Regions from separate parts of the Methylobacterium sp. CCH7-A2 genome, predicted to be linked through region 1. Evidence: riboswitches for the same ligand, from Rfam matches in the RefSeq annotation. Region 1 holds a riboswitch; each other region holds the start of a gene.
The links. A riboswitch is a leader RNA that binds a small molecule or an ion and turns the genes downstream of it on or off. The one in region 1 is predicted to bind thiamine pyrophosphate.
Positions count from the first base shown of each region.

Region 2: it holds a riboswitch for thiamine pyrophosphate, as region 1 does, so the genes downstream of both, thiO (glycine oxidase ThiO) here and thiC (phosphomethylpyrimidine synthase ThiC) in region 1, are expected to answer to the same signal.
Region 3: it holds a riboswitch for thiamine pyrophosphate, as region 1 does, so the genes downstream of both, AX750_RS18665 (long-chain fatty acid--CoA ligase) here and thiC (phosphomethylpyrimidine synthase ThiC) in region 1, are expected to answer to the same signal.

Region 1 covers NZ_LSKN01000016.1:104,579-114,565, forward strand. The annotation lists gene addA (double-strand break repair helicase AddA) at 1-306, shown strand, start outside; gene AX750_RS01380 (DUF1345 domain-containing protein) at 303-959, shown strand; gene trxA (thioredoxin) at 1,088-1,408, shown strand; gene AX750_RS01390 (DoxX family protein) at 1,486-1,878, opposite strand; gene AX750_RS01395 (PBP1A family penicillin-binding protein) at 2,178-4,325, shown strand; gene AX750_RS01400 (multidrug effflux MFS transporter) at 4,330-5,526, opposite strand; gene AX750_RS01405 (SprT family zinc-dependent metalloprotease) at 5,668-6,408, opposite strand; gene thiC (phosphomethylpyrimidine synthase ThiC) at 6,500-8,356, opposite strand; TPP riboswitch at 8,434-8,537, opposite strand; gene AX750_RS01415 (hypothetical protein) at 8,589-8,786, opposite strand; gene AX750_RS26355 (OmpA family protein) at 8,924-9,832, opposite strand.
Region 2 covers NZ_LSKN01000088.1:133,244-143,230, reverse strand. The annotation lists gene AX750_RS07360 (efflux RND transporter permease subunit) at 1-164, opposite strand, end outside; gene AX750_RS07355 (efflux RND transporter periplasmic adaptor subunit) at 161-1,372, opposite strand; gene AX750_RS07350 (MarR family transcriptional regulator) at 1,389-1,877, opposite strand; gene AX750_RS07345 (NADH:flavin oxidoreductase/NADH oxidase) at 2,035-3,126, shown strand; gene AX750_RS07340 (carboxypeptidase M32) at 3,290-4,777, shown strand; gene AX750_RS07335 (SelT/SelW/SelH family protein) at 4,909-5,217, shown strand; gene AX750_RS07330 (thiamine phosphate synthase) at 5,323-5,931, opposite strand; gene AX750_RS07325 (thiazole synthase) at 5,943-6,716, opposite strand; gene thiS (sulfur carrier protein ThiS) at 6,730-6,927, opposite strand; gene thiO (glycine oxidase ThiO) at 6,911-7,906, opposite strand; TPP riboswitch at 7,997-8,096, opposite strand; gene AX750_RS07310 (mandelate racemase/muconate lactonizing enzyme family protein) at 8,183-9,301, opposite strand; tRNA gene AX750_RS07305 (tRNA-Phe) at 9,521-9,596, opposite strand; tRNA gene AX750_RS07300 (tRNA-Ser) at 9,808-9,898, shown strand.
Region 3 covers NZ_LSKN01000245.1:21,463-31,449, forward strand. The annotation lists gene AX750_RS18620 (GNAT family protein) at 1-305, shown strand, start outside; gene AX750_RS18625 (SDR family oxidoreductase) at 342-1,088, shown strand; gene denD (D-erythronate dehydrogenase) at 1,120-2,103, shown strand; gene AX750_RS18635 (GNAT family N-acetyltransferase) at 2,239-2,892, opposite strand; gene rpmA (50S ribosomal protein L27) at 3,045-3,311, opposite strand; gene rplU (50S ribosomal protein L21) at 3,412-4,104, opposite strand; tRNA gene AX750_RS18650 (tRNA-Ser) at 4,445-4,534, shown strand; gene AX750_RS18655 (hypothetical protein) at 4,574-4,810, opposite strand; gene AX750_RS18660 (hypothetical protein) at 4,903-5,175, opposite strand; TPP riboswitch at 5,302-5,427, shown strand; gene AX750_RS18665 (long-chain fatty acid--CoA ligase) at 5,532-6,611, shown strand; gene AX750_RS18670 (acyl-CoA reductase) at 6,616-8,067, shown strand; gene AX750_RS18675 (ABC transporter ATP-binding protein) at 8,057-8,818, shown strand; gene AX750_RS18680 (ABC transporter permease) at 8,815-9,564, shown strand; gene AX750_RS18685 (ABC transporter substrate-binding protein) at 9,571-9,987, shown strand, end outside.

The sequences.
Region 1 (9,987 bases):
GCCTGGGGGGCGGGCGAGAGGCGACCCGTCTCGGGACAGATCGACCGGCTCGCCATCATGCCCGAGGAGGTCATCATCGCCGACTTCAAGACGACCGCGAGGCCGCCACGCGACCTCGCCGCCATCGCGCCGACCACATTGGCGCAGCTCGCGGTCTACCGGGCGCTGGTCGGGCAAATCTATCCCGGCCGGCGGGTGCGCGCGCTGCTGGTCTACACGGCGACGCTGACGCGGCTGGAGCCCGAGGCCGCCGTGCTCGACGCGCTGCTCGCCCAGCTTGGCGCAAAGGGGATGGACGCGGCATGAGACTGGTCCCGCGCGCCCTTCGCGTTCGGCCGCGGCTGTTCCTGGCCCTCGCGGCGATGGCCGGCCTCGCGCTGGCCCTGCCCTCGGGTTGGAGCTGGACCACGAGGCTGCTGATCGCCTGGGATGCGGGCGCTGTGCTCTATCTCGCCATGCTCGCGGCGACGCTGCTGAACGAGACCGTTCCCCAGATCCGCGCCCGCGCCGCGCGGCAGGACGAGGGCGGGGCAGCCATTCTGGTCATCGCCTGCCTGGCGGCGACGGCCAGCATCGCGGCGATCGGCTTGCAGCTCGCAGGGATCGGCGGCCTGCCACCGGGCGAGCGCGGGCTGCATCTGGCACTCGGCGGCATCACGATCCTGTGCTCCTGGACGCTGCTGCACGCCTTCTTCACGCTGCACTATGCCGGCGCCTACTATGCCGGCGAGGACGGGCCCTGCCTCGATTTTCCGGGCGAGCGCGACCCCGACTATGTCGATTTCCTGTATTTCGCCTACACGATCGGCTGCACCTCGCAGACCTCGGACGTCGCCGTGACGACGCGGGCTGCGCGCGGGCTCGTTCTGGTGCACTCGATCCTGGCCTTCGTCTTCAACACCAGCATCCTGGCGCTGGCCATCAATGTCGGGGCGAGTCTTGTGTCCGCCGGCTCCTGAGGCGGCGGCATGATCCGTGGACAGGGCTGCCCCTGCGGCGGCGGCGCCTTGACCCCGAGGGGGCGCGTTCCTAGCTTGCCCAACGAAGGCGGCGCTCCCGCCACCCCTCTTTGAAAGGCGAAACGCCCATGGCCACGAGCAAAGTCACCGATGCGAGCTTCGAGGCGGACGTCCTCAAGTCGAGCGAGCCGGTCGTCGTCGATTTCTGGGCCGAGTGGTGCGGCCCCTGCCGCATGATTGGCCCGGCGCTCGAGGAGATCGCCGGCGAAATGGACGGCAAGGTCAAGATCGTGAAGATGAATGTCGACGAGAACCAGGCGATCCCCGCCCAGTTCGGCATCCGCTCCATCCCGACCCTGATGCTGTTCAAGGACGGAAAGCTGACCTCCCAGAAGGTCGGCGCCGCGCCCAAGAGCGACCTCTCGCGCTGGATCGCCGGTGCCGTCTGAGCGTCGCGAGGCCTCCCGAACGACAAAAGGCCCGCCCTCCTTCCGGAAGGCGGGCCTTTTCTGTTCGCAGGGCCCGATCAGCCGCGGCGCGCGCCGTCGACGCTGAAGGCGCCGGGGCCGGCGGTGAAGATGTAGAGGAAGATGAAGCAGAACAGCATGGCCGCCTCGCCGCCGTTCAGGATCGGATAGAAGCCCTTCGAGCCATGGGCCATCCAGTAGGCCACCGCCATCAGGCCCGACAGGATGAAGGCGGCCGGACGGGTCAGGAAGCCGATCAGCACCAGCGCGCCGCCGACGATCTCCAGCACGCCCGCGGTCCAGGGCAGGGAGAAGGCGGCCGGCATGCCCCAGGACGGTGCAGCCGGGAAGGCGAGCAGCTTCTGCGTGCCATGGGAGATGAAGCTGAGGGAGGTGAATATCCGCAGAAGTGCAAGGGCGTAGGGCTGGAAGCGCTGGGCTGATGCGAGCATGGATGTCTCTCTCTGAGGCAGTTCGCCGGCAGGACCTTGGGTCCCCGGCCAGGATGAGGTTGTCCCGGCGTTTCCCTTGCGATTTTTGCCGAGGTGATGGCGGAATGTCGCAGGCTCCGCAAGGCAGGGCGGCCGCCAGGCCGGTCTTGCATTCGCGCAACATCTTCACGTTACCGCGACAAGGAGGCTATGCGCGGGGGGCGGCAGGCTTAACCACCCCTTAAAAGCGCCATGTTTAACTCCTGTGTGAGGATCCGGCCGGCCGTGACCTCCGGCGGCCTTCGGCGTGACGGGGCAGGATGAACGACCGGACGAAACGGGCCGAGCGGCGCGAGCCCTCCTTCGAATCAGGGCGGGGCGGAAGCCGCGACGACTTCGACATGCGCCTTTCCGACGATGACCGGCCTGTCAGGGGCCATCGCGCCCCGCCCCGCAGCGAGGCACGCCAGCCGCCGCGTCGCGACAAGCGCAGCGGTGGCGGCGGAGGCCGCCGGCGCGGGCGGCGCGGACGGTCCTTCCTCGGCGGGCTGTTCTACTGGACGCTGGTGCTCGGCCTCTGGTGCGCGATCGGGCTCGGAGGGCTGATCGCCTATCACGCCGCGCAGCTGCCGCCGATCAACCAGCTCACCGTCCCGAAGCGGCCGCCCAATATCGCGATCCTGGCCGCCGACGGCTCGCTGCTGGCCAATCGCGGCGAGACCGGCGGGCGCACCATCACCATCGGCGAGGTGCCGCCCTATCTGCCCAAGGCTTTCGTGGCGATCGAGGACCGGCGCTTCTACGAGCATTTCGGCATCGACCCGATCGGCCTCGGGCGCGCGCTGGTCAACAATCTGCGCCGCAGCGGTGGCGTGCAGGGCGGCTCGACGCTGACGCAGCAGCTCGCCAAGAATCTGTTCCTGACCCAGGAGCGCACCGCGGCGCGCAAGATCCAGGAGGCGATCCTGGCGCTCTGGCTGGAGCGGACCTACAGCAAAGACCAGATCCTCGAGCTCTATCTCAACCGCGTCTATTTCGGCTCGGGCGCCTATGGCGTCGAGGCGGCTGCGCAGCGCTATTTCAACAAATCGGCGCGTTCGGTGACGATCGCCGAGGCCGCGATGCTGGCCGGCCTCGTCCAGGCGCCGTCGCGCCTCGCGCCCAACCGCAATCCGGAAGCGGCCGAGAAGCGCGCCCAGCTTGTCATCGCCGCCATGGCCGACCAAGGGCTGATCTCGCAAAACGCCGCCAAGACCGCGCTCGTCGCCCCGGCGGAAGCCGCCGAGCGCATCGGCGCGGGCTCGGTCAACTACGCCGCCGACTATGTCATGGACGTGCTCGACGACTTCATCGGCGCGGTCGAGGGCGACGTCACCGTGCTGACCACGATCGATACCAAGCTGCAGGCCTCGGCCGAGACCATCCTGGTCGAGGCGCTGGCGGCGCAGGGCGCCAAGCAGGGGGTGAGCCAGGGCGCGGTCGTCTCGATGGCGAGCGATGGCGGCATCCGTGCGTTGATCGGCGGGCGCGACTACACCAAGAGCCAGTTCAACCGCGCCACGGCGGCGAAGCGCCAGCCGGGCTCGGCCTTCAAGCCCTTCGTCTATCTCGCTGCGCTGGAGAAAGGCCTGACGCCCGACACAATCCGCGACGACAGCCCGGTCTCGTTCAAGGGCTGGGAGCCGGAAAACTATTCGCGCAGCTATCGCGGCCCGGTCACGCTCCAGACCGCGCTGGCGCATTCGCTGAACACGATCGCCGCGCGGCTGATCAACGAGGTGACGCCGCGCGAGGTCATCCGGACCGCCCAGCGCCTCGGCATCAATTCGGCGATGCAGCCCAATCTCTCGCTGGCGCTGGGCACCTCGGAGGTCACCCCGGTCGAGCTGACGGCGGCCTATGCGACCTTCGCCAATGGCGGCCAGAGCGTGCTGCCCTATGTCATCCGGGAGGTGAAGTCGTCCGCCGGCAAGGTGATCTATGCCCGCGCGGCGACGAGCTTCGGCCCGGTCATCCAGCCGCAGACGCTGTCGATGATGAACGCCATGCTGCATGAGGTGATGGTCAGCGGCACCGGCGCCAAGGCCAACATCCCCGGCTGGGAGGTCGGCGGCAAGTCCGGCACCACGCAGGATTTCCGCGACGCCTGGTTCGTCGGCTACACGGCAAGGCTCGTCACCGCGGTGTGGCTCGGCAATGACGACAACAGCGCGATGAAGCGCGTCGCCGGCAGCGGGCTGCCGGCCGAGATCTGGGGCAAGTACATGAAGGCGGCCCATGCCGGGGCGCAGGCCGCGCCCCTGCCCGGCGGCCTCTGGCAGGGCACGCCGCGCTCGATCTTCGACGGCGGCGCGCCCGTCGCAGGGGTGCGCCCGCCCGCCAACACCCAGACCGCCGACAGCGACCGCGCCTGGGTGCCGCCACCGCCGCAGGAGAAGAACTTCCTGGAGCGGCTGTTCGGCGGCTGAGCCTTCAGGCCTTGGCCGCGCGGATGGCCGCGCTCGCCCTGAACAGCACCAGCGCGGCGACACCGATCGCCGACATGACCAGCGGCAGGGGCAGCGCGCCGCTCTTCAGCGCATGGCCGACGAGCAGCCCGACGCAGGCCGAGAACAGCATCTGGCAGAGCCCGGTGAAGGAAGAGGCGGCGCCAGCCCGGTCCGGAAAGGGCATCATCGCCGAGGCCTGGGCCTGCGGCATGGTCAACCCGACGCCGCAGGCATAGAGCGCCATCGGCACGATGACGCCGAAGGGGCCGGCGAAGCCGGTCAGCACGCAGAGCAGCATGGCGAGCCCGCCGGCCGCGAGGCAGGCGACGCCGAGCGCGATGACACCATCCATGCCGCGGCGCCCGACCAGCCTCTGCGCGAGGATGGTGCCGAGGATGAAGCCGAGCACGCCGAAGCCGAAGGACAGGCCGTATTGCGCCGGCGTCAGGCCGTGGATGCCGATCAGGACGAACGACGAGCCCGAGATGAAGGCGAAGAGGCCGCCATAGGCCAGCGCCGTCAGCCCGACATAAACCCGGTAGGCGCGGTTCTGCAGCAGCGTGCCGAAGCCCTTGATGATGGCGAGCAGGGACAAGGGCTCGCGCGAACGGGTCTTCAGGGTTTCGGGCAACAGGAGACCGACCACGACAGCCAGCACCGCGGCGAAGGCGAGCGAGGCGACAAAGGTCGAGCGCCAGCCGAAGGCCTGCTGCAGCACGCCGCCCAGCACCGGCGCGACCGCCGGCACCAGCCCCATGATCATGCCCATCCGGGCGAGTTCGCGGCCGGCGCGCGGCCCTTCATAGAGATCGCGCACCATGGCGCGGCCCAGCACGATCGGCCCGGAGGCCCCCAGCGCCTGGACGGCGCGGGCCACGGTCAGCGCCTCGATCGAAGGCGCCAGCGCGCAGGCTAGGGTCGCGAGCGTGAACAGGGCGAGCCCCGTCAGCAGGACCGGGCGGCGCCCTAGCCGGTCGGAGAGCGGCCCCCAGAGAATCTGCCCGCCCGCGAAGCCGAACAGGAAGGTCGAGAGCGTCGCCTGCGCCCCGGCCACGTCGGTCTCCATGACGCGGACGATGTCGGGCAGCGAGGGCAGGTAGAAATCGGTCGAAAGCGGGCCCAGCGCCGTCAGCATGGCGAGAACGGCGGTCATCGCCAGCGTGTCGGGGCGGAGTGTCATGGGTAGCCTGTTTTGCCTCGGAAACACCGCGTCATCTCGGACAAGCGGCGCCAGCCGCGTCGCTTCGCTTCCGCCGGGATGACGAGGATCGCTCCACAGATCGAGCAGCCCCTCTAGGCTTCGCGCCTAGGTCTGTCGAGGCTACCCATAGGCATGCAGCCCCGCGCCGTGGCGCTTGAGCCAGGCCTCCGCCTCCTCCGTGCGCGGGCAGAGCTTGTGGGTCAGCGCCCAGAAGCGGTGCGAATGGTTCATCTCCTTGAGATGGGCGACCTCGTGGGCGGCGAGATAGTCCAGCACCAGCGGAGGCGCCAGGATCAGCCGCCAGGAGAAGCTGAGATGGCCTTGGGAGGAGCAGGAGCCCCAGCGGCTGGTCGTGTCGCGGATCGTGATCCTGCGAGCCGGGATGCCCAGCGCGGCCGTATGGCGGGCGACCGCCGCCTCCAGATCCTCGAGCGCGGCGCGGCGCAGGAAGTCCTTGATCCGGCGAGGGACATGGGCGCTCTCGCCGGCAACCGCGAGGATCGGCGCGCCGTCCTGGTCGGTGGTGGCGCGGGTCAGTCCGCGCGCCTTGCTCCAGTGGACGATGCGGTGCGGCGTGCCGCGGAACGGAATCGTCCGGCCCGGCTCGAAGGGAGTGAGCTGGGGCCGCTTGGCGAGGCGGGCCGCGATCCAGCCGCCATGGTTCTCGGCGAAGAGCCGGCCCGCGGCGAAATCGGCCCGCTCCGGCAAGGTCAGCGTAATCTCGCCGCTGGCCTGCGAAACGCGCAGCGTCATCCGCCGCGCGCTCGCCCGCCGCTTGATCTGCACGGGATAGAGCACCCCGGCATAGGAGACCTCGATCCGCTCGGGATCGGGCTTGCGCTTGAAAAGGGAGAGCCGCATCGCCCGCGATTGTGCGGGATTCGCGGCCATTCCGGAAGGGGGCGGCGAGCGCCCCCTTCCGTGCGGCGGGCCGACTTCGGACCCGCAGATGCTACTCCGCCGGCAGATAGAGGCTGGCACCGCGGTCGCGGAATTCCCGCGCCTTGCCGGCCATGCCCGCCGCCCGGTCGAGCGCGGCGCGCTGCGCGTCGTCCATCGCCTGGACCTCGGCCCGCAGATCCTGCGTGATCTTCATCGAGCAGAATTTCGGCCCGCACATCGAGCAGAAATGCGCGACCTTGTGGGCGTCCTTAGGCAGGGTCTCGTCGTGATAGGCGCGCGCCGTATCGGGATCGAGCCCCAGATTGAACTGGTCCTCCCAGCGGAAGTCGAAGCGGGCCCGCGACAGCGCATCGTCCCGGATCTTGGCCGCCGGATGGCCCTTGGCGAGATCGGCGGCGTGGGCGGCGATCTTATAGGTGACGACGCCGGTCTTGACGTCGTCGCGGCCGGGCAGGCCGAGATGCTCCTTGGGCGTGACGTAGCAGAGCATGGCGCAGCCATACCAGCCGATCATCGCAGCGCCGATCCCCGAGGTGATGTGGTCATAGCCCGGCGCGATGTCGGTGGTCAGCGGTCCCAGCGTGTAGAAGGGGGCCTCGCCGCATTCGCGCAGCTGCTTGTCCATGTTCTCCCTGATCTTGTGCATCGGCACATGGCCGGGGCCCTCGATCATCACCTGGCAGCCCTTGTCCCAGGCCACCTTGGTCAGTTCGCCCAGCGTTTCCAGCTCGGCGAACTGGGCGCGGTCATTGGCGTCGGCGATCGAACCCGGCCGCAAGCCATCGCCAAGCGAGAACGAGACGTCATAGGCGCGCATGATCTCGCAGATCTCGTCGAAGCGCTCGTAGAGGAAGCTTTCTCTGTGATGGGCCAGGCACCAGCGCGCCATGATCGAGCCGCCGCGCGAGACGATGCCCGTGACGCGGTTCGCCGTCAGCGGCACGTAAGCCAGGCGTACGCCGGCATGGATGGTGAAGTAGTCGACGCCCTGTTCGGCCTGCTCGATCAGCGTGTCCTTGAAGACCTCCCAGTCGAGCTTGACCGGATCGCCCCCGACCTTCTCCAGCGCCTGGTAGATCGGCACGGTCCCGATCGGCACCGGCGCATTGCGCAGGATCCAGGAGCGGATGGCGTGGATGTTGCGGCCGGTGGAGAGGTCCATCACCGTGTCGGCGCCCCAGCGGATCGCCCAGACCAGCTTCTCGACCTCCTCGGCCGCGCCCGAGGTAACGGCCGAGTTGCCGATATTGGCGTTGATCTTGACCAGGAAGTTGCGGCCGATCGCCATCGGCTCCAGCTCGGGATGGTTGATGTTGGCGGGGATGATCGCCCGCCCGCGCGCGATCTCACTCCTCACGAATTCCGGCGTGACGAATTCGGGGAGGCTGGCGCCGAAGCTCTCGCCATCGGCCAGGCGCTCGCGAGCGTCTTCCCGCATCGCGGCGCGGCCGAGATTCTCGCGATGGGCGACATAGATCATCTCGGGGGTGACGATGCCGGCCTTGGCGAACTCGTATTGCGTCGCCATCCGGCCGGGCTGCGCCTTCAGGACCGGGCGCTGGGCCGGACAGGCGGGTACGGCCTGCGACGGCGCCGCATGGCCGTTATCGGCGGGCGTCACCGCCCGGCCCGCGATGGCCTCGAAGCCGCGCCGGTCGAGCCAGGCGCGCCTCACCTGCGGCAGGCCCGCATTGAGGTCGATCGCGACATCGGTCTCGGTATAGGGGCCGGAGGGGTCGTAGAGGCGCACCGGAGGCTCGGCCTCGGTGCTCAGCGACACCTCGCGGAAGGGCACGCGGATCGAGGAATCCTGCGGGGTCGGGACATAGATCTTGCGCGAGCCGGTGATCGGCCCGGTGGTGACGCCGGTCGGGGCGCCGAAGGACGTGATAGGGTGGGAAGGCATTTTTGGATCTCCGCCTTTGAGGTCAGGAGATCCGGCGTCGAAAGCGGTTCAAGCGCTGTGATGCGGTCGCAAGGCGGGCTCGCGCCGCGTTCCAGTCCCTCCGCCGGTATGACCCGGATCAGGTTCGATGGGTTCGGCCGGGAAGCCGTCTCAGCCCTTGCGGGCACCCCTCGGAACGGGATCGAGGTTAGGCGGGCCAGCGGCGATGCGCAACCGGCTCGGACCGCGCGCCTCAGGCGGTGATGTCGACAGTCTGGCCCTGGCCGGCGGGGAGCACCGCCTGCAGCTGCTCGGCGCTCTGCTGCAGCAGGGCGACGATCGCCTGGTCGCCCTGGGTCTGCTGGCGCAGCATCTCGGTCTGCAGCGCCTGCTGCGTCGAGGCCGCCTGCATCGCGGCGAAGCTCTGCGCGATGGCCATGGAGTCGCTCATCGGGGATCCTCCCTTGCTCCGGTGATAGGCGCGGGAAGTTGAGCCTTCGTGAATGCGAGGGCGCGAATGCGGGACTCTTCCAAATGAGAAGGCCGCCTCGCGGCGGCCTTCCGTAGCGAGCGTGAGGGCTGCGGTGGTCAGTTGCCCTGCCCCGCCAGCAGCGGGGTGATCCGCCGCAGGGTGACGCGACGGTTCTCGCGCGCGGCGTCCTGCGTGTTCACCTTGAGATATTGCTCGCCATAGCCCTGCGTCGTCAGGTTCTCGGGCGGCACGCCGAAATCCTTGGTCAGGATTTCCGCGACCGACTGCGCGCGCCGGTCCGACAGCGAGAGATTGTCGATGTCCGAGCCGACGGCGTCGGTGTGCCCCTCGACGAGGAAGACCTCGTTGGGGGAGCGTTGCAGCGCACGGCGGATCGAGTCGGCGATGATGGAGAGCCGTTGCGCCTGACCCGGAGCGACGTCCCAGGAGCCCGTCTCGAAGGTGACACTGTCGATGTCGACGCTGCGCATCTGGGCGCGCAGATCCGGCGAGTAGCGCACCTCGTCGAGGGTGTAGCGACGCGGCAGCGGCGCCAGCGGCGGCGCGACGATCGTCTCGTAGATCAGATCCTCGTCAGCCCGCTCGGCGTCGACGATGTAGCGCTCGCGCGGGATGCGCAGGGCCGGGCGCTCCAGCACCACGATCTCGTCCGAGAAGCGGTCGCGCGGCCGGTCGCGGCGGGTGTTGTCGATGATGACGACCTCCCTGCCGTCACGGTCGAGCCGCGTGCGGCGGATCAGCCGGCCCTCCTCGTCGGTGACGGTGACGATGCGGGTGCCGTCGGGCCGCTCGAAGATCGTGCGGTTCTCGTCGCCGCGCCGCTCGGTGCGGGCCTCCAGCCCGAGTTCCCGGAAGCGCTGAGTCTCGTCGCGGCGGATGATCGTGCGGTCGTCGTCGCGGATGATGGTGCGGCCGGGCTCGCGGATGATGGTGACATCACCCTCGCGCCGCTCCTCGCGGCGGCCGCGGACATCCTCCAGCCGCTCGGCGCCCTGTGTCGCCATGATGCCGCCGAGGACACCGGCGCCGAGGCCAATGGCGGCCGCGCCACCGGGCCCGATGCCGCCGCGGCGACCCTGGCGTTGATCGGTGGGCTGCCCCGGCGCGGATGGCGCAGCCGGCGGGGTGGCTTGGGTCTGGCCGTCACGCAGCGTTGGCG
Region 2 (9,987 bases), on a different contig from region 1:
GAGGCGCCCGGCAGCTGGGCCGAGACGTTGACGACCGGGAACTCGGCGCGCGGCAGCGCGGCCACCGGCAGGAAGCGCCAGGCGAAGAGGCCCGCCATGACGAGCGAGGCCGACATCAGGATGGTCGCGACCGGATGGCGGATGCAGAAGCCGGAGAGGTTCATGAGCGCTCTCCCTGGGCGACGGGGGCCGGCCTGGGCGCGGCCGGCGGGGACTGCGGCGGCTGCGGCTCACGGAAGCGGGCGCCCTCCTTCAGCCGCTGCTGGCCGTCGACGACGACACGCTCGCCGGGCTCGACGCCGGCGGTCAGGGCCGTGCGGTCGCCATCGGCGAGGGCGACGGTGACCGGCCGCAGCGACACGGTCTGGTCCGCCTTCGCGACGAAGACATAAGGCCCCTTCTGCCCGGCCTGGACGGCGACGGTCGGCACCACGACGACGTCCTTCAGCGTATCGGCGGCGATCTCGACATCGACGAACTGGCCGGGCCAGAGCGCGAGATCGTCATTGGCGAAGAGCGCCTTGGCGGTGATCGTGCCGGAGCTCATATCGACGGCGGAGTCGACGAAGTTGAGCGTGCCCGTCACGGCCGGGCGGCCGCTGTCGGGGATGCGCGCGCTGACGGCGACCGGCCGGCCCGAGGCGAGCGCGCCCTGCAGCACCGGGAGATCCCGCTCCGGCAGGGCGAAGCCGACGCGCAGCGGCTTCATCTGCGTGATCGTCACGAGGCTCGCGCCGGAGGTGCCGGCGGCGACGAGATTGCCCGGCGTCACCTGCACCGCGCCGGCCCGCCCGTCGATCGGCGCGGTGATGCGGGCATAGCTCAGCTTCAGCCGGTCGGCCTCCAGCGCCGCCTTGTCGGCGAGGATGGTGGCGGCGGAGGAGCGCTCGTCGGCGGTGGCCTGATCGACCGATTGCTGGGTGCCGGCATTGCGCGCCAGAAGCTGCTGGTAACGCGCAAGATCGCCCTCGGCGCGCCTGTGGGTCGCTTCGTCTCGGGCGATCGCGGCTTCGTCCTTGTCGATCTGGGCCCGGATGTCGCGGTCATCGAGGGTGAAGAGCAGGTCGCCCTTGCGGACAAACTGGCCGTCGACGACGTGCTGCTCGACGATCTGGCTGTCGATGCGCGACTTGAGCACAACGCTGGCCGGCGTCTCGACGAAGCCGATGGCACGCTTGCGGACCGGCATGTCGGCCCGCTCGGCCATGGCGGTCACCACCGCCGCGGGGGCGCCGTCGCTGCTCCGGCCGGCGCGGGCGCTGCGTGCGCCCTCCGTGGGATCGACCGCGCCGCGCGAGGTGGCGAGCCAGTGGCCGCCGGCGAGCCCGACGGCGGCGAGGCCGGCAATGGCGAGGATGGTCTTGCGCTTCATCGATCGGCTCCGGTGATCAGGCTGCGCCGGCGGTGGCGGCGGTGGGAACGGCGGGTCCGGCCTGGCGTTCACGCCGACCCTCGCGAATGCGGCTGCGGATGGTGGCCAGCGTGTCGAGCGTGGCGCGCAGGGCCTCGTCCTCGACCTCGCAGAGCAGTTCGGTGGCGATCTCGGTGCGCAGCGCGTCGAGCCCCTCGACCAGCGCCCGGCCCTGGGGCGTGAGGTAGAGCAGATGCGCGCGCCGGTCGGCCGGGTCGGCCCGACGCTCGACCATCCCCTGCCCCTCGAGCCGGTCGATCAGCCGCGCCACCGAGATCGGCTGCATGTCGAGTTGCTCGGCCATCGCGACCTGGTTCTGGCCCTCGCGGCGCCGCAGCCGCGAGAGGATGCCCCATTGGGCGCGGGTGGTGCCGTGCTCGCGGGCACGCTGGTCGACATAAGTGCGCATCAGCCGCGCCGTTTCGACCATCTGGAACATCAGCTCGCGCCGAAGGGGCCGCTCCATTGCAGTCTCCTTATGATAAGCAGGCTTATCAATTGCTGCGATTGCGGCCAAATGCGGGCGGATCTTCGCGCCCGCACAATCTCTTGATGCGCGCCGGCGGCAGTGGCCGCGGGCGCGGCGGGCGCCTATACCGACTGAGCCTTCCAGGAGACCCGTGATGAGCCAGCTCTTCAGCCCCTACCAGATCGGCGGATTGACCCTCGCCAACCGCATCGTGATCGCGCCGATGTGCCAGTATTCGGCCGAGAACGGCCAGACGACCGACTGGCATACGATCCATCTCGGCAATCTCTCGCATTCGGGCGCCGGCCTGCTGATCATCGAGGCGACGGCGGTCGAACCGGCCGGGCGCATCAGCCCGCAGGATGTCGGGCTGTGGGACGACGGGACGGAGGCCGCGCTGGCCAGGACGCTGAAGGCCGTGCGCAGCCATTCCGACATGCCGATCGCGATCCAGCTCGCCCATGCGGGCCGCAAGGCGTCCGTGGCGCAGCCCTGGCATGGCGGCGGTCAGCTCACGCTGGATACCGGCGGCTGGGAGACGGTCGCCCCCTCCCCGGTCGCCTTCGACGGCCATGCCCGCAATCCCCGCGCGCTGACGACCGACGACATCGCGCGGCTCTGCGAGCGCTTCGCGGAAGCGGCCCGGCGCTCGGTGCGGCTCGGCTTCGCCGCGATCGAGCTGCATGGCGCCCATGGCTATCTGATGCACCAGTTCCTCTCGCCGCTTTCGAACCGGCGCGAGGATGATTTCGGCGGCTCGCTGGAGAACCGGATGCGTTTCCCGCTCGCGGCCTTCGAGGCGGTGAAGGCCGTGGTGCCGGCGGGTTACCCCGTCGGGGTCCGGCTGTCGGCGACCGACTGGGTGCCGGGTGGCTGGGACCTCGAGCAGACGCTCGCCTTTTCGCAGGCGCTGAAGGCGCGCGGCGCCGATTTCATCCATGTCTCCAGCGGCGGCAATTCCGGCGCGCAGCAGATTCCGCTGGGGCCGAACTACCAGGTGCCCTTCGCGCGGGCGGTGAAGCAGGCGACCGGCCTGCCGACCATCGCGGTCGGGCTGATCACCGAGGCCGAGCAGGCGGAGGCGATCGTCGGCACTGGCGACGCCGATCTCGTCGGCATCGCGCGCGGCATCCTCTACGATCCGCGCTGGCCCTGGCACGCCGCCGCGCAGCTCGGCGCCACGGTCAAGGTGCCCAACCAGTATCTCCGCTCGCAGCCGCGGCAGTTCAAGACGCTGTTCGGCTGACGCGCGGGTTCAGTCTCCGCCGTCATCCCGGCCGGAGCGCAGCGGAGAGCCGGGATCCATTCCTGACCCTTTCCGCCATCGTTCCGGACTAGATCCCGGGTCTCCCTTCAGTCGCCCGGGATGACCCAGCGGGATTTGCCATAATCAATCGAGACGAACCGTCATGACCGCCTATGCGAACCTCTCCGCCCATTTCGGCCGGGCCGCCGCGCTCGGGAACGCCATCGGCATCCTGCAATGGGACAATGACGTGATGATGCCGAAGGGCGCGGCCGGCACGCGGGCCGAGAGCCTGGCGCTGCTGCGGGTGATGCATCACGGCCTGACCACCGATGAACGCATCGGCGACTGGCTGGCCGAGGCCGAGGTGCAGGACGGGCTCGGTCCCTGGGAGCGGGCCAATCTGCGCGAGATCCGGCGGCTCTGGACGGTCGAGACCGCCTTGCCGGCCGATCTCGTCGAAGCCTCCTCCAAGGCGATCTCGGCCTGCGAGATGCGCTGGCGGCAGGCCCGGGCCGAGAGCGATTTCGCCGGCCTGCTGCCCTTCCTCGCCGAGGTGCTCACGCTGCAGCGGGAAATCGGCCGGGCCAAGGGCGAGAAGCTCGGCCTCTCGCCTTACGATGCGCTGCTGAACGACTACGAGCCGGGCGGCCGCTCGGCCACCATCGACGCGCTGTTCGACGATCTCGCCGCCTTCCTGCCGGGCTTCACGCAAGAGGCGCTCGCGGTTCAGGCGCGGCGCCCGCAGACGCCCGATCCGGAAGGGCCCTTTGCGATCGAGGCGCAGCGGGCGCTCGGCCTCCGGATGATGGCGGCGCTGGGCTACGACTTCGAGCGCGGGCGGCTCGACGTCTCGACCCATCCCTTCTGCGGCGGCGCCGACAATGATGTCCGCATCACCACCCGCTATGACGAGGCGGATTTCGCCAAGGCGCTGATGGGCGTGCTGCACGAGACCGGGCATGCGCTCTACGAGCAGGGCCGGCCTCAGGCCTATCTCCACCAGCCGGTCGGCCAGGCGCGCGGCATGAGCCTGCATGAGAGCCAGTCGCTGCTGGTCGAGATGCAGGCCTGCCGCTCGGAAGAGTTCATCGCCTATGCCGCGCCGCTGATGCGCGAGGCCTTCGGAGGCTCCGGCCCGGCCTGGGAGACGGACGCGCTGTGGCGGCGCTACACCAGGGTCGAGCCGGGCTTCATCCGCGTCGATGCCGACGAGGTGACCTATCCGGCCCATGTCATCCTGCGCTACCGGCTGGAAAAGGCGCTGATCGCCGACGCGATGCCGCTTTCCGAACTGCCCGTCGCCTGGAGCGCCGGCATGAAGGAGCTGCTCGGCGTGACGGTCCCGAACGACCGCCTCGGCTGCCTGCAGGACGTGCATTGGCCGAGCGGCGGCTGGGGTTATTTCCCGACCTATACGCTGGGCGCCATGACCGCCGCCCAGATCTTCGACGCCGCCTGCCGGGCCCAGCCCGAGATCCTGCCCGGCATCGGGCGGGGCGATTTTGCGCCGCTGCTGGCCTGGCTGCGGACCAACATCCACAGCCAGGGCTGCCTGCTGGAGACCGACGATCTGCTGACGCAGGCGACGGGCCGGCCGCTCGATGCCTCGGTGTTCAAGGCGCATCTTCAGCGGCGCTATGGCGGCTGAGGCTCGATCGAATTAAACTCATTCCAAACAATGACTTAGGATACCACCGACGCTGGCCAGCCATGTTCTGAACAGGCTTGCCAGCGAAGCTCCGGCGGCCGATTCAGGCGCATCGCCCCCAAGGTGTCCCGATGACCGAAGCCAAGCCCCTGCCCCGCATCACCATCACCTATTGCTCGATGTGCCAGTGGATGCTGCGAGCCGCCTGGCTCGGCCAGGAGCTGCTCTCGACCTTCGGGCAGGATCTCGGCGAGGTCGCGCTGATCCCGCGCACCGGCGGAATCTTCCAGATCCATTACGAGGGCGAGCTGATCTGGGACCGCAAGAGCGAGGGCGGCTTCCCCGATTCCAAGGTGCTGAAGCAGCGCGTGCGCGACCGCCTCGATCCCGAGCGCAGCCTCGGCCATGTCGACGGGCATGCGGCGACGGAGAGCGTTTGAGCCCGCGCGTCATGGTCGGGCTTGACCCGACCATCTCGGAAACCAGAGCTCTCTTGTCCTGAGCTTCTCGGGTCTGCGCTTGGCTTCGCCCGAGAATGACGCGCACTAGACGGCGCGCTTCCGCGTCGCCTCAATCCAGGCCTTCAGCCGCGCTTCCGGATCGGCGTTCAGCGTGATGTCGGTGACCGCCGAGACGATGTCGGCGCCCGCTTCGAAGACGCCGGACGCGCGCTCCAGCGAGACGCCGCCGATGCCGACGAGCGGGATGGCGCCGAGGCGGCGCTTCCACTCGGTGACGCGTTCCAGCCCCTGCGGCGCCCATTTCATCGCCTTCAGGATGGTCGGGTAGACCGGGCCGAGCGCGACATAGTCCGGCTGCGTGGACAGCGCGCGCTCCAGCTCGGCCTCGTCATGGCTGCTGACGCCGAGCCGCATGCCGGCCTTGCGGATCGCCGCGAGATCGGCGCCGTCGAGATCCTCCTGGCCGAGATGGACGAAGTCGCAGCCCTCCTCGATGGCCAGCCGCCAGTAATCGTTCACGACCAGCACGCAGCCGGCATCAGCGCAGAGCGTCTTCGCGCGGGCGATCTCGCGGCCGGTCTCGGCTTCGCTGCGGTCCTTGACGCGCAGCTGCACCAGTTTCACGCCGAGCGGCAGCATGCGGGCGAGCCAGTCGGCGCTGTCGAAGATCGGATAGAACGGGTCGACCTTCATCGAGGCTGCTTTCACGAGAGGAAGGCCTTGCCCATGACCGGGGTCGAGGGCGCCGCCATGTCGCGCGCCTCGATCGGCTGCGCCTGGAAGGCCTGGTGGCCGGCCTCGATCGCCTTCGCGAAAGCCTGCGCCATCAGCACCGGATCGCCCGCCTTGGCCACCGCCGTGTTGAGCAGGATCGCGTCATAGCCCAGCTCCATCGCCTGGGCGGCGTGGGAGGGCAGGCCGATGCCGGCATCGACCACCAGCGGAACACCGGGGAAATGCGCCCGCATGCTGCGCAGGCCGTAGACATTGTTCAGGCCGCGGCCCGAGCCGATCGGCGCGCCCCAGGGCATCAGCACCTCGCAGCCGGCATCGAGCAGGCGGCCACCGACGACGAGATCCTCGGTGGTGTAGGGGAAGACCTCGAAGCCGTCCTTCGTGAGGATGCGCGCGGCCTCGATCAGCCCGACGACATCGGGCTGGAGCGTGTCGTCCTCGCCGATGACCTCGAGCTTGATCCAGTTCGTACCGAAAACCTCGCGCGCCATCTGGGCGGTGGTGACGGCCTCCTTGACGCCGTGGCAGCCGGCCGTGTTGGGCAGCACGCGCACGCCGAGATCGCGGATCAGCGACCAGAAGGCCTGCCCGGCCCCGCCCTCGCCGGCCTCGCGCCGCAGCGAGACGGTGACGATCTCGACGCCCGACGCCTTCACCGCATCCGCCAGGATGGCCGGAGACGGATATTGCGCCGTGCCGAGGAAGAGCCGGCTTTTCGGCTCGAAACCATAGAAGCTCGCCATCTCGGTGATCCTCTCAGCCGCCCTGCATCGGGGCGACGACCTCGATGCGGTCGCCCTCGTTGAGCGTGACGGTCTCGCGCTTGCGCGCCGGGACGAAATCGCCGTTCACAGCCGTGGCCACGACCTTGCCGGCATAGCCGAGCTCGGCCAGCGCCTGCTCGAGCGTGGTGGCCGTGACCTCGCGCGGCTCGCCGTTAAGCAGCAACGTCATGAAGCCTCTCCGGGATGCTGGCGGGATCGAGCAGGGCCTCCGCCGCCAGCCGCGCCATCGCGGGGCTCAGCAGAAAACCGTGCCGATAGAAGCCGTTGACATGGATGACCCGGCCACGACGCGTCAAGCGCGGCAGGTTGTCGGGAAAGGCCGGGCGCGCATCGACGCCGATCTCGACGATCTGCGCCTCGCCGAAGGCCGGATGCAGCGCATAGGCGCCGCCGAGCAGTTCCAGCATCGAACGCGCGGTGACGGCGCTGCGGTCGCCGCCCTCGATCATCGTCGCGCCGACCATGAAGATGCCGTCCGCCCGCGGCACGACATAGAGCGGGATGCGCGGATGCAGCAGCCGAACCGGGCGCGACAGGGTGACGTCTCGGGTGCGCAACAGCAGCATCTCGCCCTTGACGCCACGCAGATCCGGCAGCGCCCCGCGGGCGGCGAGACCCCGGCAGTCGAGCACGGCATCGGCAGCCACATCCTCGGGGGCGACCTCGCGGCCGTAATGGATGCGTCCGCCCAGAGCGATCACCTTCGCCGCCAGCCCTGCCAGCGCCAGGCGCGGATCGAGATGGCCCTCGCTCTCGAAGAAGAGCGCCTTGCCGAAGCGCCCGGCGAGATCGGGCTCCAGCGCGGCGATGGCCTCGGCCTCGATCTCGACCAGATGGGAGGTGCGACTGGCGAAGCGGCGCAGTTCGGCGCGATCACGGCTGGGAGCGACCACGAGCGTGCCCTTGCGGACGACGCCCTCGACATGGCGCTCCCACCAGCTCGCCGCCTCCTGGCCGAGCCTGACGACCGGCTCCTCGGCGCTCTCGCCCTCGCACCAGGGCGCCAGCATCCCGCCGGCCCACCAGGAGCAGGCTTTCGCCCCGGCCGTTTCGCCGCGCTCGAACAGCTCGACCTCGGCGCCGCGCCCGAGCAGCTCGACCGCGCAGGCGAGGCCGACGACGCCGGCGCCGACGATGCCGACGCGCAGCGGTGGGTTCGACCGGGACTGGATGGATGCGTGCGGCATGCCCTACCCTCGCGGCCGTGAAGGCTGCGGCCGTGGCAGGACGGGTGAAGCGACGCTGCGACGACCGTTCCCTTCGCCGGCATTATCCGGATCAGGTTCGATGGGTTGGCGACTTGCGCCTCTCAGCCTTGCGGCACCCCAACGGATCGACCTCAATCTAGGCCCGGCGGGCCGCCCGGGCAACCCTCCAAGCCATTCCGGGGCCGCCGCGCGGCCATGTCCCCCTCGTGAGGGAGGTCAGCCCAGCGGCTTGGCGAAGCGGGCGAAGGCGTCGATCGTGGGCGTCGTGCCGGCGCCGGGCCGCTGGGGTTTCAGGAAGCAGCCATCGACGACATTCGCCGGCTCCTCGAAGGCGTCCTTGATCCAGGGGATGTATTCGAGGACCGGCGTCGCCTGGTGCCAATAGGCGAGATGGACATGGACCTGGCTCATCTCGCCGGCATGGGGCGCGACCGGCAGGCGGCTGGCGAGGGCGAGATCGGCGACCTGGATGTATTCGGTGATGCCGCCGAGCCGCGTCACATCAGGCTGGACGTAGTGGATCGCGTCGGCTGCGATGAAGGCGCGGAAGGCGTCGAGCGAATAGAGCTGCTCGCCGAGCGCGACGGGAATGGAGGTGTCGCGGGCGAGCGCCGCATGCGAGCCGACATCGTCATACCAGAGCGGCTCCTCGAACCAGAAGATGTCGAGCGGCTCCGCCCGGGCGCAGAAGCGCTTGCAGGTCGGCAGATCCCATTTGCCGTTGCCGTCGATGGCGAGCGAAACATGGGGCCCGACGGCCCGGCGCACCGCCTCGAGCCGGCCGATGTCGATGCCGGGATCGGCATGGCCGACCTTGACCTTGATGCGGTGGAAACCGTCCTGCTCCACGGCCCTGCGGCAGCCCTCGACGAGCTGGTCCTTGGGGATCGAGAGCCAGCCGATATCGGTGTTGTAGGCCTCGAGCCGCGGCTTGCTGGCGCCGCCGAGGAGATGCCAGAGCGGCACGCCGGCCTTCTTCGCCTTGAGATCCCAGAGCGCGACATCCACCGCCGCCAGCGCGAGCTGGGTGATGCCGGCGCGGCCGACCCATTGCAGCGCCGGATGGCGCGCGAGCTTGAGCCAGAGCCGGCTCGTTTCCAACGCGTCTTCGCCGATCAGCAGCGGCGCATAGCAATCGCGGATGCAGGCGGTGATCAGCCGGTCGGAGGACAGATCGGCATGGGTGCCGGTGAAACCATAGCCCTCTAGCCCCTCCTCCGTGACGATCCTGGTGCCGACGACGCCCCAATGGCTGATGCGATGCGTCGAATCGGCGATCGACCCGCCGGTGACGGGGATATGCAGGATGAAGGGTTCGATTCTGGCGATGCGCATGATGGTCCTCCCGGGCCCTCCGCTCGCGACCGTTGGGGCCGCGGCGGCTTATCGGGCCCGAGACGACCACAGCCGCAGACGCGCTTCAACGCCGGAAGCGGCGCGCCCGACATGCAGGCGCAGAGGGGGCGGATCGCCGGGCGCCTGATCAGCGAGGCCAGACGCGGCGACGCAGATCCGCAACCGGTTTGCTGTGACCATCGATGATCGGGAAGAAAATGGTGCCCAGAGCTGGAATCGAACCAGCGACACTGCGATTTTCAGTCGCATGCTCTACCAACTGAGCTATCTGGGCGCCGGGGATGCGGAAGCCGCGTCCCTGTTGGTGGGCGCGGTATAGCCAGTGACGGCGGGGCTGTCCAGTCGCTTCGTCGGCTTTCCGGTCACGATCCCTCGGTCGCCCACAAGCGCCCGTTCCGCCGCCGCGAGCCCGAGAGAAAGCTTTCGCGAAACCGCGCCGCGACGGCTTGTCAAAGCGGCCGGCCATCGGGCATAGAGCATCCAACGGAGACGTGGCCGAGAGGCTGAAGGCACTCGTTTGCTAAATGAGCATACCCCACAAGGGTATCGAGGGTTCGAATCCCTCCGTCTCCGCCACCACCCCTTGATTTGATTGGGTTTTTTCTGACTTTCGCCGCCCGACCCCAACCCGAACCCCAACCGGGGACAGCGGTTGAGCGTCGTGA
Region 3 (9,987 bases), on a different contig from region 1:
AAGCCATCCATCTCTGCGGCGCCTATGGCTTCTCGCTCGGCTACCGGCGCTTCGAGTGGAAGTGCAACAATCTCAACGAGCCGTCCAAGCGTGCGGCGCGGCGCTTCGGCTTCCAGTATGAGGGGCTCTTTCGCCAGCACATGGTGGTGAAGGGCAAGAACCGCGACACCGCCTGGTTCTCGATCCTCGACAGCGAATGGCCGGCGATCAATGCCGCCTTCGAGGCCTGGCTCGATCCGGGCAATTTCGATTCGGACGGCCAACAGAAGGCCCGTCTCGAAAGCTTCAGGGCCGCTCAGGCCTAATTTCACCACCAAGAAACGCGAAGGCGAGGACTTCACATGGCAGGACGTTTGAAGGGCAAGGTCGCGGTCGTCACCGCCGCCGGCCAGGGCATCGGGCGCGCGATCGCGGAGGCCTTCGTGGCCGAGGGCGCGACCGTCTGGGCGACCGACAAGGACGTCGCGCTGCTGGAGGGCATTCCCAAGGCGAAGAAGCGCAAGCTCGATGTCCTGTCGAGCCGGGCTGTAGAGAGCTTCGCCGCCAAGGTCGGGACGATCGATATCCTCGTCAATGCCGCCGGCTACGTCCATCACGGCACGGTCCTCGACACCGACGACAAGGCCTGGGATTTCTCCTTCGACCTCAACGTCACCTCCATGCACCGCACGATCAAGGCGTTCCTGCCGGGCATGCTGGAGAAGGGTTCGGGCTCGATCGTCAACATCGCCTCGGGCGCCGGCTCCGTGCGCGGCATCCCGAACCGCTACGCCTATGGCACGACCAAGGCGGCGGTCATCGGCCTAACCAAGGCGGTCGCAGCCGATTTCATCAAGAAGGGCATCCGCTCCAACGCCATCTGCCCCGGCACGATCCAGTCCCCCTCGCTCGACCAGCGCATCAAAGACCTGGCGGCTTCGACCAAAACCACGGAAGCGGCGGCGCGGCAGGCCTTCATCGACCGCCAGCCGATGGGCCGGCTCGGCACGGCGCAGGAGATCGCCTGGCTCGCCGTCTATCTCGCCTCCGACGAGGCGAGCTACACCACCGGCCAGATCCATCTCGCCGATGGCGGCTTCGCTCTCTGAGCGCACAAGAACAACAACAGGGAGAAAGCCCATGCATATTCTCGTTCTCGGTGGGGCCGGCATGGCCGGCCGCAAATTCATCGAGCGTCTCGCCCGTGACGGGCAACTGGGCGGCAAGCCCATCGTCAAGGTCACGGCGCAGGACGTCGTCGCGGCGCAGGCGCCGAAGGGGGCGGCCTTCGCCTTCGACGCGATCGTCTCGGACCTCTCGGTGCCTGGCGAGGCCGAAAAGCTGATCGCCTCGCGGCCCGAGCTGATCATTCATCTCGCGGCGGTCGTCTCCGGCGAGGCCGAGGCTGATTTCGAGAAGGGCTATCGCATCAATCTCGACGGGACGCGCTTCCTGTTCGAGGCGATCCGCCTGACCGGCGACGGCTACAAGCCGCGAGTCGTCTTCACCTCGTCGGTCGCCGTGTTCGGGGCGCCGTTCCACGACAAGATCGGCGACGAGTTCTTCACGACGCCGCTGACGAGCTACGGCACGCAGAAGGCGATCTGCGAATTGCTGCTGTCGGATTACAGCCGCCGCGGCTTCTTCGACGGGCTCAGCATCCGCTTCCCGACGATCTGCGTGCGGCCGGGCACGCCCAACAAGGCGGCGTCGGGCTTCTTCTCCAACATCATCCGCGAGCCGCTGAACGGCATCGACGCGGTGCTGCCCGTGTCGGACCAGGTACGCCACTGGCACGCCTCGCCGCGTTCGGCGGTCAACTTCCTGATCCATGCCGCGACCATGGATCTCGCGGCTGTGGGCCCGCGCCGCGCGCTCAACATGCCCGGCTATTCCTGCACGGTGGCGGAGCAGATCGAGGCGCTGCGCAAGGTCGCCGGAGACGGTGTCGTGGCGCGCATCAAGCGCGTGCCCGACCCGGTGATCGACAAGATCGTCGAGGGCTGGCCGCGCAATTTCGACCCGCAGCGCGCGATCGCGCTCGGCTTCAAGGCCGAGTCGAGCTTCGACGAGATCATCCGCATCCATATCGAGGATGAGCTCGGTGGAACCTTCGTGAAGTAGGCCGTTAGCGTATACCGCCGTCATGGTCGGGCTTGTCCCGACCATCCACGTCTTCGCTGCCCAAGTGGGGTTGCCAAGACGTGGATGCTCGGCACAAGGCCGAGCATGACGGGGTAGGCTGCCAAGTAGTCGGTTTCACGCCGGGCAGGGCTCGCCCGGCGTGTCGACGGCGACGGAAGGCTCGATCTCCGGCGCATGGGTCCAGCCGCTGGTGCCCCAGGTCTTCAGGGCAGCCCAGGTCGAGCGGTCGAGCCGGTACTGCTCGCAGGGGAAGAGCCCGCCGCGGGCCGGCAGAGACTTCAGGAACGAGCCCTCGGCGCGGAAGCCCGACTTCTCCAGCACGCGCTTGGAGGCGGGGTTGATGACCCGCGCATCGGCCTCGATCGCCTTGATCTCGCTCAGCGAGAACACGGTGTCGATCAGCGCCTGGGTGGCCTCGGTCGCCAGACCCTTGCCCCAATGGGCCGTTCCCAGCCAGTAGCCGATGAAGGGCACGCCCGTGGCCTGCCTGTGCGCGCCGATCATGCCGATCAGCTCGTTGGGCTTGGACCGCGGCGTGATCGCCAGCACCAGATGCTCGCCCAGCGCATTGCCCTTGCGCATGGCGAAGATGAAGGGCTCGACCGCTTCCACCGGATAGGGATGCGGGATCGAGGCCGTCATCTCGGCCACGGCTTTCTCCCCCGCCTGACGCAGGATGGCGGAAGCGTCCGCCATGCGCGGCCAGCGCAGCCAGAGACGGCGGGTCTCGAGCCGGAAGACATCGTCGCGGGTCAGTTCGGGGAACATCGGGTCTCTCCGTCGGCGCAAACGAAAAAAGGGAGCTGGGATTTGGTCCCACCTCCCTTTCGCTGACCTTGGGTGACCCCGTAGAGGGCTGGACCCCTGATCCGTTCCGGTTCGATGGAACCGGCGGATCGGAGAAGTCCCTATCCGCCGTCTTACTCTGCGGCCTCTTGGGCCGGGACTACGTTCACGAAAGCTCGGCCGAGTTTCGTCGTGAATCGGACGCGGCCGGCCGTAGTCGCAAAGAGGGTATGGTCTTTGCCCATGCCGACATTGACGCCGGCATGCCAACGGGTGCCGCGCTGGCGGATGATGATGTTGCCCGGAATGACGGCCTGGTCGCCGAACTTCTTCACGCCGAGGCGCTTGCTTTCGGAGTCGCGACCGTTGCGGGACGAGCCGCCTGCCTTTTTGTGAGCCATAACGCCCTACCTCAAAACTGATGTGGTCTCTCTAACCCGAATCGGCGGCAAAAGCCAGCCGGTTCGGGCGGGGAAGCGAAAACGGGACTGACGGGAGGCGTCAGTAGTCCTCGCCGGAAGCCAGCTCGGCCTGGTCGGCCTTGGCCCGCGGGGGCTTGCCAGCCAGGAGTTCCTTGGCCTGAACAACCCACTCCTCGCGGGTGGCGCGGCCGCGGAGCTTGAGCTCCTCGTCCCACTTGGCGACGTCGGCCTCGGTCCAGGCGGCGATGTCGTTCCAGGAGGTGATGCCGGCGGCGCGCAGCTTCTTCTCGATGGTCGGGCCGACGCCCGAGATCAGCGAGAGGTTGGAGGCGTCCAGCGCACCGGCCTCGGCCTTGGCGGCCTTGGGAGCCTTCGCGGCGGGCTTGGCCTTGGCTTCGGCAGCGCCGGCCTGAAGCGCGACGGCTGAAGCCTCGCCCTTCTTCATCTCCGGCTTCTTGCCGCCGGTGAGGATGTCGGTGATGCGGATGACGGTCAGCTCGGCGCGGAAGCCACGCTTGCGCTTCGAATTCTGGCGGCGACGCTTCTTGAAGGCGATGACCTTGTCGCCGCGGGCCTGCTCGACGATCTCGGCGGCCACCGTGATCTCGGAGAGGGCCTTGGCGTCGAGCGTGGTCTTCTCGCCGTCGGTGAGCATCAGCACGGTGTCGAAGGCGACGGTGTCGCCCGGGTTGCCTTCGATCTTGGCGGTGGTGATGCGATCGTTGGCGGCAACGCGGAACTGCTTTCCGCCGGTCTTGATGACTGCGAACATTTTATCCTCCATGTTCGGCCCCGCCCTGTCACGGCCTCGACGAGGCGCATGCGGGACGGCTTTTTGGCAGTCGTTACGGGTCAGGGTTCGCTCTTGACGGCTCAAGGTTCGCGCGCGGCGAAACCGATGGGCCAAAAGAGATCGGGCGCGGGTTTCCCCACGCCGGACGAGGCTCGATAGTCGCAAGGGTCACGAAGGTCAAGCGAAAGCGTCGCCTCGCGCTCCGAAAGCTAAGCCCCGGCGACGGCGAGAAACAGAAAGCGACCGGCGCGCGAGCGAAGGCTTGTTTTGGCCGAACTCCGCGTGTAGTAACCAGCCCGCTTCGACCGAAGGCGACCGCGGACAGGTGGCAGAGTGGTTGAATGCACCGCACTCGAAATGCGGCATACCCGCAAGGGTATCGGGGGTTCAAATCCCTCCCTGTCCGCCACTTCCGCCGAGACGCCAGCTCCCCGCCTTCTGCTCCGGTTCACTGGCCAGCTGTAAAGGCGAGCCGCGTCTGTTGAGCCGGCACGACAGACTTCGCCAGCTGCGGGGCCTGTGCGGTTTGGGGGCAATTCATGACCTCGACGATCGAACCCGGAACGACGTCCCGGCAGAGCGTCTTGGCAGGGCGGTTGTCGGCCATCGCAAGCATCGTCAGCATGACCGCCGAGACGGCGATCGTCGCGGCTGCGACCATGGAATTGGCGGACGTCGATCTCATGGGCGCCTCCTGCGGGCTCTGCTGATGCAACCGGGAGAGGGCGCCTGTGGTTCCGCCGCTCAGGCTGTCCTCATGGTCCTCGCCATCCTCCGTCAGACCTTCGGCGGCAGTCCCGCGCGATCGAAAACGGGCACCGACTCCATCGGCCCCTCCGGGCGTTGTCCGGTCGGGATGTCCTCCGCCGCATGGCGGATGGCTTCGCTTGTCGAATCTAGGCCATCGATCGTCTCGTTGGCGCCGCTGCCCGCGTCATGGACATTGGTCCGCAGGCTGACTTGGTGGGTGGCTGCAGCGCCGCCGCCTTCGGCCAGACGTTCGCCCTCATCCGGAATCTCGAGCGCGGGATTTTCGCGTGCCGTGTCCATCATCCGTCTCCTCAGGGATTGTCCCGGACGTAACGCCCGGCGATGCGCGATTGTTTCGGTGCATGAGCCCGTGGGCGCGACCATGACGCTTCCTTGACAGCGAGGCGGGCGCGCCATCATGGTGGCCGCTGTTCCAAGGGGTGCCTCGCGAGGAGGCTGAGATTCCGCCGGTCGGGCTTCGGTTCGACAGCGCGGTGACCCTCCGAACCTGATCCGGGTCATGCCGGCGTAGGGATGCGGGACATCGGGCGGCACCATCACGCCCCTTTTCCAGGCTCGCGCCGTCATTGTCGGATCGTCAGGCTCCAACCTCGGCATGTCGCCGGGCGAGTGGCCTTGCGGGAAGGCGAGCGGACGTGACGCAGAGCGAGATCATCGAGGCCTTGCTGGCCTTCATCGACCAGGACGGGGCGTCGGAGGCGGAATTCGAGCGCATGGCGCTGGCCGTCTTCGCCTATCAGTTCGCCCACAACGCGCCCTATCGGCGTTTCGCGATCCAGCGCGGGCGCACCACGCTCACCGTCCGCAGCTGGCGCGACATCCCGGCCGTGCCGATCAGCGCCTTCAAGACCCTGACGCTGAGCTGCACGCCGCCGGAGGCGGCCGAGCGCATCTTCATGACCAGCGGCACGACGCAAGGTGGGGTGCGGGGTAAGAGCCACCACCCGACGATGGCGGTTTGGAGCCGCTCGATGCTGGTGAATTTCCGCCGCCGCTTCATGGCCGGGCGGGAGCGCATCACGATGGGCATCCTCTTCCCCGACGAGGTGGCTATGCCGAACTCCTCGCTGGCGCATTACCTCGCTCTGGCGAAGCGGGAATGCGGAACGCCCGACAGCGAGGGCTTCATCGGCGCAAGCGGGCTCGACCTGCCGCGGCTGATCGCGGCGCTGGAGCGGGCGGAAGCTTCGGGCGAGCCCTATGCGCTGCTCGGCGCGAGCTTCAGCTTCGTACATCTGCTCGATGCGCTGGCGGCGCAGGGGCGGCGCTTCGCGTTGCCTGCAGGCAGCCGGATCCTCGACACCGGCGGCTTCAAGGGGCAGTCGCGCGAGATGGGGGCTGACGCCTTCTATGACGCACTCTCAGTGACGCTCGGCGTACCGCGCGAGGCCTGCATCAACATGTACGGCATGACCGAGCTCAGCACGCAGTTCTACGACGACGGCAATGCAGTCTGCCCGCCGGTGAAGTCCGGCCCGCACTGGATCCGCAGCCGCGTCGTCGATCCGGTCAGCGGTTGCGACCTGCCGGAGGGAACGACCGGCGTGCTGGTTCATCACGACCTCGCCCATTTCAACTGCGCCTCCGCGATCCTGACCGAGGACGCCGGCGTGATGGTCGAAGGCGGCTTCCGGTTGCTCGGCCGCGTCGACGGCGCCGATTCCAAGGGCTGTTCGGTGGCGGTCGAGGAATTCCTGCGGGCGGCGCGGGGCTGAGGCGGTGATCGAGACCGCGGGGCATCTGCCGGGGCTGCCGGCCAGTGAGGTCGCCTGGCGGACGCTGGATTTCAGCGCTTGGGGTGAGCGCGCGCAGGTGCGGGTTCCGGAGCTGACGGCGGCGCAGGCCGGCGCGCTTGCCAGCCATGTCCGCGAGCAGGCGCGGACCTATCTCCGCACTCTGCCGGTCGCGCAGATCGTCGCGACGCTGGACGCCGCCATCGCCCGGCTGCTCGACAGGGACGATCCCTGGCGGCGGCGGGCGGAAGCCGTGCTGCCGATCGTCACCGGCTATGACCGCGAGAGCGTGCGCCTCGGGCTGTCGGGCTATCTGCGCAGCTTCCGCGCGCCGCAGCTGCAGCGCTTCCTGGCCGAGGACTTCGCCAATCCGGCCGTGCTCGACGGCTTCCAGCCGGCGATGAAGGGCGGCTTCACGCGCGCCCAGGGGCCGCAGCTCCTGCTCCATATCTGGGCGGGGAACGTGCCGGGGCTGTCGCTCTGGAGCCTGATCTGCGGGCTCCTGGTCAAGGCCGGCACGGTCGGCAAGGTCGCGAGCGCCGAGCCGCTGCTGGCGGGGTGGTTCGCGCAGATCCTCGCCGAGATCGATCCGAAGCTCGGCGAATGCCTGGCGGTGGTCTGGTGGAAGGGCGGCGATGCGGAGGCTGAAGCCGCCTGGCTGAACGAGGCCGACACGATCGTCGCCTATGGCGGCAATGAGGCGCTGGCGGCGATCCGCGAACGGGTGCCGGTGACGGCGCGCTTCCTCCCGCATGGGCATCGGATCGGCTTCGGGCTGGTCGGGGCCGAGGCGCTTGACACGCGCCGGGCCGGGCCGCTGGCGCGGCTCGTGGCGCAAGACGTGGCGCGCTGGGAGCAGCAGGGCTGCTACTCGCCGCAGATGTTGTTCGTCGCCCGGGGTGGGGCGGTCTCGCCGCGCGAATTCGCCGAGCGCGTGTCGCAGGAGCTCGGCGCGCTGCGGCTCCGCCATCCGCGCCGCGCGCTCTCGGTGGCGGAGGCGGCCGGCGTTGCCGCCTGGCGCAGCCGCGAAGAGATGCGCGGCTTCGATGAGGACGGGACCGTGGTGCTGGGCGAGGCCGGAGACGGTTGGAGCGTGGTCTTCAGCGATGCCGCCCAGCCACTCGCGCCCAGCGCGCTCAACCGCACGCTGAAGATCGTCGCCGTCGACAGCCTCGATGCGGTGCCGGCGCTGGTTTCGCCCTCCCGCGCCTATCTGCAGACTGCGGCGGTCGCGGCCTCGCCGCGCGAGCTGTTCCGCATCGCGGCGCTGCTGGGGGACGCGGGCGTCACCCGCATCTGCGGCTTCGGGGCGATGGCGGCGCCCGAGGCCGGCTGGCACAATGACGGGCGCTTCAACCTGCTCGACCTGGTCAGGCTGACCGAGATCGAGCAATCGGCCGAACGCGCCGCCGACGGCTTCGCCGACTATGTCGACTGAAGCGAACCTGGACGCCTTCGTCGCCCTCGAGGCGGTCGATTTCGGCTATGGCGACGAGGCCATCGTCGACGGCGTCGACTGGGCGCTCCCGCGCGGGGCGTTCCATTGCCTGGTCGGGCGCAGCGGCAGCGGCAAGACGACCCTGCTCAAGCTCGCGGCGGGGCTGCTGGCGCCGCGCCGGGGCCTGGTGCGGATCGACGGCGCCGCGCTCGAGGGGCCGGGGCCGCGGATCGGCTTCGTCTTCCAGCAGCCGACGTTGCTCGACTGGCTCAGCGTTCTCGACAATGTCCTGCTGCCGCTCTCGCTGAAGCGAAGCGTGGGCGAGGCGGATCGCGAGACGGCGCGCGCTTTGCTCGACAGGGTGGGCCTGTCGGCCTTCGCGGCCCGCCATCCCGCCCAGCTCTCGGGCGGGCAGCAGAGCCGGGTCGCGGTGGCGCGGGCGCTGATCACGCAGCCGGCCCTGCTGCTGCTGGACGAGCCCTTCGCGGCGCTCGACGCGCTGACGCGCGAGGAGCTCCAGGACGATCTGCTGGCGCTCTGCGGACTGCAGGCGACCACGGTGCTCTTCGTCACCCATGACATCGGCGAGGCGGTCTATCTCGCCGATCGGGTCGCGATCATGGCCGGCGGGCGGCTGCACCACGACCTCGCCATCGACCTGCCACGGCCGCGCGCGCGCGCGATGCGCTATGGTCCCGCCTTCAACGCGCTCTGCCGCGAGCTGCGTCAGGCGATGGATGCCGCGCCATGAGGGAAAGGCTGGCCTCGGCGCTCCTGCTCGTCGCCCTGCTCGCTGGCTGGGAGGCGTGGTGCCGTCTCGGCCGGGTTCCGGCCCTGATCGTGCCGGCGCCGTCTTCGGTCTTCGCCACGCTGTGGAGCGAAATCGCCAGCGGGCGCCTGCTGCCGCACCTCGCCGTGACCGCGACCGAGATGACACTCGGGCTAGCGCTGGGCTGCGCGGTCGGGCTGGCAACAGGAATCCTGCTGGCGGAGGCTCCCGTGCTGCGCCGGTTGCTCCATCCCTACATCGTCGCGAGCCAGGTCGTGCCGAAGCTCGCACTCGGTCCGCTCTTCATCGTGTGGTTCGGCTTCGGCCTGACGCCGACCATCGTGATCACGGCGCTGATCTGCTTCTTCCCGCTGATGGAAAACACGCTGACCGGCCTGTCGCAGGTCGATTCCGGACGGCGCGAGCTGTTCCGGATGCTGGGTGCGAGCCGCCTGCAGACGCTGCTGCGGCTGAAGCTGCCGGGTGCGCTGCCGGTGATCCTCGCGGGGTTCCGGGTCGCGGTCGTGCTGGCGCTGGTCGGCGCCGTCGTCGGCGAGTTCATCGGCGGCCGGGCGGGGCTCGGTGCCTCGATCATCGCCGCCCAGAGCGTGATGGATTCGAGCCTGATGTTCGCGCTCTTCATCGTCATCACGCTGCTCGGCATGGCCTTCTACCAGGCGGCGCTCCTCATCGAGCGGCTGCTGCTGCGCCACCATCTGAAAGGGTAAGCTCCAATGTCCCCACATTCCCGCCGCCATCTGCTGGCGCTCTTCGGGACCGGCCTGATGGGCGCGTTCAGCCTTGGCCCCCTCCAAGCCCAGCCACTGGACAAGGTCACCGTCGCCGGCTGGAGCCAGCCGATCAGCGAGATCACCAATCTGCTGGCCGAGCCGGACAAGGGCTTCTTCCGCGCGAAGGGGATCGATCTCGGCTATGTGCCCGGAACCGGCGGCGGCTCGGCGATCCAGAACATGCTGTCGGGCCAGGCCGACATCGCCTTCACCGATCCGGCGGCGCTCTATCTCGCGCTCGACAAGGGCGAGAAGCTGGTCGCGATCTACAACATCTATCCGCAGAACGTCTTCAACGTGGTCGCGCCCAAGACCAAGGGCATCCGCACGGCCGCCGACCTGAAGGGCAAGCGCATCGGC